Regions from separate parts of the Endozoicomonas sp. Z74 genome, predicted to be linked through region 2. Evidence: predicted binding sites of a transcription regulator. Region 2 holds the regulator's gene; the other holds the start of a gene.
The links. Region 2 encodes LexA, which represses DNA repair genes until DNA is damaged. Its sites were predicted from a motif close to TACTGTNTANNTANACAGTA; they were not measured.
Positions count from the first base shown of each region.

Region 1: the regulator LexA is predicted to act here: its motif matches at 2,127-2,146, upstream of ACNRUY_RS06310 (YebG family protein).

Region 1 is NZ_JBLYZI010000014.1:50,935-54,348, reverse strand. It holds gene ACNRUY_RS06315 (hypothetical protein) at 90-1,463, opposite strand; gene ACNRUY_RS06310 (YebG family protein) at 1,808-2,098, opposite strand; gene rluB (23S rRNA pseudouridine(2605) synthase RluB) at 2,215-3,087, opposite strand; gene scpB (SMC-Scp complex subunit ScpB) at 3,243-3,414, opposite strand, start outside.
Region 2 is NZ_JBLYZI010000016.1:57,875-61,288, forward strand. It holds gene ACNRUY_RS06940 (L,D-transpeptidase family protein) at 1-362, opposite strand, end outside; gene ACNRUY_RS06945 (TetR/AcrR family transcriptional regulator) at 472-1,101, opposite strand; gene lexA (transcriptional repressor LexA) at 1,278-1,874, shown strand; gene ACNRUY_RS06955 (SulA-like leucine-rich domain-containing protein) at 1,960-2,394, shown strand; gene ACNRUY_RS06960 (hypothetical protein) at 2,452-2,694, opposite strand; gene ACNRUY_RS06965 (DUF6586 family protein) at 2,943-3,414, opposite strand, start outside.

The sequences.
Region 1 (3,414 bases), on a different contig from region 2:
AGACCGAAATTCCAGCATCAGGGGGAGTATAGTCAGCATACATCAGTTGCCGCCTGCCTGAGCGGGAGCTTTGGCAGGCGGGGGGGGGCTTATTTTCCAGGGTTGTCGAACCAGTCGAGTTGATTTGAGGTGTCTGGTGTGGACTGAGTTTGCTCTTCCGTTACGTTGGAATGAGGTACGGTTCCTGGGTCGCGGTCCTTATTTTCGGGTAATACAGGGTAGGCATTGATTGGTGAGTCTTGGGCAGCCTCTTCCATTGAGGCGGATGGACTCTTTTCCTGACTTTCTATGTCTCTCTGCCACTGGGGCTCCAGGAATTTTTGCTCATAATCGTATTCCCACTCAGAGGCGAATTCGCCAGCCCAGCCACGATTGGCAATTTCATCCCGTAAATCCCGTTTACCTTTGTTTGAATTTGTTCCTTTTTTCTGGTTTGGGTTTTGGCTCTTTTTATTATTTCGCTTAAGAGGCAGGTTGGGGGCAGATTGTGGCTCCTGCTTTTTATGGTTTGGGAATGGGGGCTTTTTGCCTCCACCATCGCCGCCCATACCGGCTGAGTTTGTTGTTGCATAGCCTCTGGAGGTCCAAGTCTGGGTACCACCTTCAGTTTGGCCTCTTTCAGGTGGCGGATTGGTGTCCGGGTTTCCAGATGGGTCAGCGGTGTGGGTACGGACAGGGTATTCAGTATCAAAATCCTCAATGGGCTGCAGCCATGCTGTACTGCCCTGAATATGAATGTCAGTTCCCCCGGTCAGGGTATAGGTTGATGTTGTGCCTGATTTGGCTGTGAGAGGGTATTCACCAGGAAAGATCAGAGGTTGTCCAGTGTATAGATAACGACCTTCAGCGGTTAATTTCCTGATCATTATCGGGCAATTACTTTCGGCAGGTGTGGAGTAAGGTGTTTCAGGAAGCTCAGGTATACAGGGTCTGATGGTGTTCAGTGCTATTAATATCGGGCTTTGAGGGTTGGTCTGGTGTAGAGCCATGGTCGTCCAGTCATTGATGTAAGAACTGTCTTCAACAGAAGCAAAGGTGATTTCAATTCCTTTAGAGGAGAATAAAAGGGTTTTGTCCAGAGGGCGGTATTGTAACTGAAAGACAATGGATTGTTCTGAGTATGGATCAATACCTGTAAAAACTGTTTTCATTATCCACCTGTCTTTCAAATAGAAAGTATCCATATGCCACTCTATTCTCTGTTTTTGATTTGAGGGCAGGGTGGTGGACAAATCAGGAAGGGTTTTTATCTGCGTTTTGAATGAAGCTGTTTTTTCAAAGGCCAGGCTTGCCGTTTCTTGCTCAGAAGAAGAGGGGCTGAAAGTTCGAAAATCTACTGGCATGCCCGGTAATTTCAAGGCGTAGGCTTTAAGTCCATCCCCGGCGTAGGAAGTACTGCCTGTAATGGGAATAAGTTGCTCGCTGCCCAAGCAAAGGGTGGGTGCTGCCAGGGCGGTAATCACTGCCGCTGTTTTCATCATTATCATCAATGCCTCATGCTGATTAATGGATAAGGGCGTTCGTCCCTGAAAATAAATAGGGATCAAGAATCCTGTGGCGATGAATATAGATGAAGTTTTCAAAGCTGACTTTTTTTATGCTGATAAAGAGTGTACTTCCCAGCTTTTATAAGGGTGTTTTTGATTCAGGCTCTTTTCCTCTACGTTGGGTATTGGTCAAGAAATCTGAGAGGAAGAAGGGCTTTATTAAAAGGTTTCTGAAAGAAAAGCGCCTTCGGGAGGTGAAAGGATTTATCAGGGGGGAGTAAAGAGGCCAGTTTACCACTGGCCTTGTCACTTCATCGCTTTCAGGCGACGGCTTCGGCAATGCTGACGGTATTGTCTTTCTGGTCAGGGGATTTCTGAATCTCCTGGAGCAGATCCGGTTTGCCTTTAAAGGCTTTGGCCAGAATGTCCTTGTTGCGGGACATCAGCAGGCCGATCTCTTCTGCCAGGGCTTCGTCGATCTCAAAATGGTTTTCCAGCATACCGGTAATGCCATCGGCAAGCTCAAGCATCCGGTCGTGTTCTTCAGCGGCTTTCTTGTCTGTAAACATACTTCCATCCCGGTCAACTCGCCACATGGGGGTAATGGACATGGGCTCTCTCCTGTATAAGGCTTATAAGTACTGTATATAAATACAGGTTTCGTGTCTAGCAGCCTGTCGTAAGTCCGACAGGCTGCTAGCTCCCCCTGTGGCCTGGCTCCTGGGAGTTACCGGCTCCGGCGCGGCTTCTGGGTGAAGCGTTTGCCCGATTTTGGTTTTCTCTGGACCTCGTTTTTCTTCAGGCGCTCCTGGGGCTTTTTCACGTAAGCCGGTGCTGGAGGCAGATCCACCAGAGCGGCCAGTTGGTCAATGTCTTCCTTTCCCAGTTCCTGGAACTGGCCCTGGCGCAGGCCGTCGGGAATGATCAGACTGCCAAAGCGCACTCGCTTCAGGCGGCTGACGGTGAGTTCCTGGGATTCCCACAGGCGGCGGACTTCCCGGTTACGCCCTTCAAGAATACAGACATGGAACCAGTGGTTGATGCCGGAACCACCGGAGTCCACAATATCCGTAAACCGGGCCATACCATCTTCCAGTTCCACCCCGTCAAACAGGTTTTTGACTTTCTGGGGGGTAATGTCCCCCATGACCCGGACCGCATACTCTCTTTCAACGGTATTGGAAGGGTGCATCAGTCGGCTGGCAAGCTCGCCATCTGTGGTGAACAGCAACAGGCCGGAGGTGTTGAGGTCCAGCCGGCCAATGGCAATCCAGCGTTCGCCCTTGAGCCTGGGCAGCTTGTCAAACACCGTAGGGCGGCCTTCCTTGTCAGACCGGCTGCAGATTTCGCCTTCCGGTTTGTTATAGGCGATAACCCGTCGTATACCGGAGGCGTATGCATCCAGTTTCACGGGGCGGCCATCAACGGAGATGGCATCGGTCAAGGTGGCACGGTCGCCGAGCGTTGCCGTTTCACCATTGACCGAAATCCGGCCGTCGGTGATCCAGCGCTCCATCTCACGGCGCGAGCCAAGGCCGGCGCCCGCCAGGATCTTCTGCAGTTTTTCGCCTTGCGGAGGGAGTGTGTCTTCAGTTGTCATGGGGTATTGGCGGGTGACCGCCTGTTTCTCAATAGGGTGTAAAGAAGGCAGGGAGTATAGCGGTACGCTGTCAGGCAGACAATCCGCTGTTCCCGAAATGGATGGAAGCCAGGGATTGTCTGGTATTGGGTGTTACGTTGAGTCGGCATTTCAGGTTAATGGAATGTTTCATCCGACTCGGTGGGAGGGTTTAGTTCAGGGTCAGGAAGACCAGAGGTGTCATCTGCCTGCAAGGCACTATTCTGATCCACTGGCTCCTCTTCATAACCTGGATGAGATGATGGGGCCTGCTCCTGGGCTAAAGGCGGTTCCACCGGAGAAGGGTTG
Region 2 (3,414 bases):
GGGGAGCCGTGAATATAAATGTATCTGCGCATGGTATCGACATTGCCCAGGCGGTTGTATCCTGGCTCAAGCCCGCTGAGCCAAAGAATCCTGCTTAAGATCCAGTCTTTTCTGCCTGGGTATACTGCTGTTAATTCCGGGGAATAAATCTCCCCGGTAAAGCGACGACTGACGAATACTGAGTGCAGCGGCAGACCTTCACCAATTTTGGCTCTGATGACATGACGTCCAAGGGGGGTCTGCCAGCTACCCTCCTGCTGCCCAGTCCCTTTACTGGCGGTTGAGATGCTATAGCGTCGAACCTGACCATTGTCCTGATGCAGGATCATCTCCTGGGTGGCAATATGAACCGACAGATGCATAGAAAACCTGGACTCCGCTGGGTTACAGAAAAAGGGAACAGAGAGGCCATCAAAACCTCAAAGAGCGGGTAATTAACAATGGGTATCTTCACCCGTTGCCGTATTCATCTCAGGTATGGGCACGCAGGCCTGCCGCCATAAAGGGCACCATTTTCCTGAGAATCTCTTCCACCTCATAGCGGGTACCATAATCATTCTCGGCAATGGCCCGGAGCGCATCTGATCCCGACAGGGTAAACACCGCAGCACCCAGAATAAAATAGACCCGCCAGAAAAGATCCCCGGCGGGCAGATTCGGGCAGGTTTTGATCAGCAACTTAAGGTAATCCTCAAAAACCTCGCCATACACTTCCCGTAAATATTTCTTGAGGTGCCCCTGCCCCTGGGAATAAGCCAACCCGATTAGTCGCATGCATACCGACAGATCATTTTCTCTGCGGGGTTTGACCGCCATAATCTGGTCCACCAGCATATGCAGGGCCTCTTCCAGGTCGGGGGTATTGTTTTGCTCATTGATCTGGGAAAGTGCACTGGCCAGATTGGTGGTAAAAGGCTCAAGGAACCTTGAAAAAACCGCCTGGATCAGGGCTTTTTTGGAACCAAAGTGATAGTTGACAGCCGCCAGATTGACTCCTGCATGACTGGTAATCGCCCGCAGAGAGGTTTCCGCAAACCCATGCTCAGCAAACAGCTGTTCAGCTGCGTCCAGGATTCGTTCTACAGTGGCTGACTGTGACATACTTTCTTAAGCACCATTAGCATAAACAATTGTTTAAAACTACCGTTTGAAACCAAAAACTGCAAGTTGTAAAAGTAATACCGCAATAAACCCGGTGGTTCAAGAAAACAGTCCCTTGCAGGAATCAATATACTGTATATAATTACAGATACTGTATAAAAACACAGACACCAGCCATGATTAAGCTCACCAAACGACAGGCCGAGATTCTTGAACTGATCAAGGCCCATATAGAAGAAACAGGATTTCCCCCTACCCGTGCTGAAATTGCCAGCACTTTTGGCTTCCGTTCTCCCAACGCGGCCGAGGAACACCTCAGGGCCCTGGCCAGAAAGGGGGCCATCGAAATCACACCCGGCGCTTCAAGAGGGATTCGTATCCCGGGCTCTGATGCTCTGGGACTTCCCATTATCGGGCAGGTGGCTGCAGGAAGCCCGATTCTTGCCCAGGAACATATTGAAAACCATCTTTCGATCACCCCCTCTTTTTTCTCACCCAAAGCCGACTTTATGCTCAGGGTCAGGGGCATGAGTATGAAGGACATCGGTATTCTGGATGGGGATCTGCTGGCGGTTCACAAAACCAGTGTTGCCCAGAACGGCCAGATCGTAGTGGCCCGGATCGAGGATGAAGTAACAGTGAAGCGGTTCGAACAGAAACGGAACAAAGTTTACCTGCATCCGGAAAACCCGGACTTCACCACCATCGAGGTAGACCTGAACCATGACATTTTTGCCATTGAAGGGCTCAGTGTCGGCGTAATAAGGAATTGAAACCCACAGGACCTGAAGGGTCTAAAGGCCTAAAGGCATAAATACTCAAAGAGCATAAACACCCGTCTGTAGTGGAGGGCCTGACATGCAAGCATTAACGACTCATCCCCTGACCACCGCCTCCAGGACAAACCCAGGCTCCTGGAACCACAAAAGCGCGATTGATGAGCTGATTCTATCTGGCCCCCCATGGCAGGCAGGCCAATTTTTAAAGTCCATGCTCAATGATCTGGCTAACGATCAGGAGCCCCGCTGGCTCACTCTGATCCTTTCCAGCGAACATGCCTTAAAAACCAAGAAATGGCTGAAACTGTCTGGCATCAGCAATAACCGGGTTCAGGTGCTCAATCCCTCAGCCCGACAGGATTCCCTGAAGCTGACCCGCCAGGCCCTGGCCTCCGGTACCAGTCATACCGTGGTCAGCTGGATTAATCAGCTGGATTCCTCAACCCTGAATGAACTTGAATTGGCAGCCAGAAGCGGACGATGCCAGGGGCTGGCCATTCGAAACCGGGATTAATACCTGTAGCACGATATAACCGGCCACCCGATAAAGCCGGTCAGCATGATGAAACGGTTAGTGCAAAACCCGGTTTTCAGGAATATAGCCTTCGGTACCGGCCTCGGTTTTACGGCTGACCTCTTCTATGCAGGCGTCCAGCATAATGCGGGCCACTTCAAATTGATCCCCCTGGAGGAATTCCAGCAACTCCTGGGAAAATGTCATGGTCACCAGGGGCTCAGCACTTTCCTCATCGCTTCGACGCAATACAATCTCCCCTGATGGGAGCTCAACAATTTCAAGAAAAGTCGCTGACATAGTGATCCAGTACCTGATTGCTCTTAAATAGAACCATGGCAGGTGCGCAGGCCACTGGTTCAATGGTAAAGCGGCACTCGTTCAATCACTTGAATAGAGGTGCCTTTAAAGGGGTTAAGTTAACCGGGCTATTTTGCATTAGCCGCTATTGGCTTTCAAGGTGAGGCCTTCAAACTGGCATACATCCGATTTCCACTGGCGCTTCCCACAGGAATGTGTACCGGCCGTCATTGCAATATGCCAGAAGGCTACCACTCAAGGCTGAAGTTGCGACTATAAGTCACCAGTTCTTTCAGGGAGACCAGAATACTGGCCGCACTATCCGGCAGCTCAAGATCCATAGCGGAAGCACTTACCAGGGGTATCTCTGAGGACCTTTCGGGCACCTTTCTCTGCGTCGGCATCAGGCACTCCTGGTGAGAGCGGAGCAAAGAGGACAACCACGACTCATGCTGTTCAAGCTGCTCGATGTACTGCAACTCAGATGACACCTCACCCTTGAGATGAATGCTGTTAATTGCCTCATCCAGTGTGGGAAGCTGACTTACCGATAGCCGATAATTGGTCATAATCTCCGCCAGTAACGAACGATACGCCTGAACCATTGCTCCAAGGCAGGCTTCACGAAACGCCGGGCCGGCAACCTCATCCGCCTCTTTCCAGGCTTCCATCAGCAACCGGGAATGAAACAACATTTTGTTGGTAAATCCCTGCCAATTG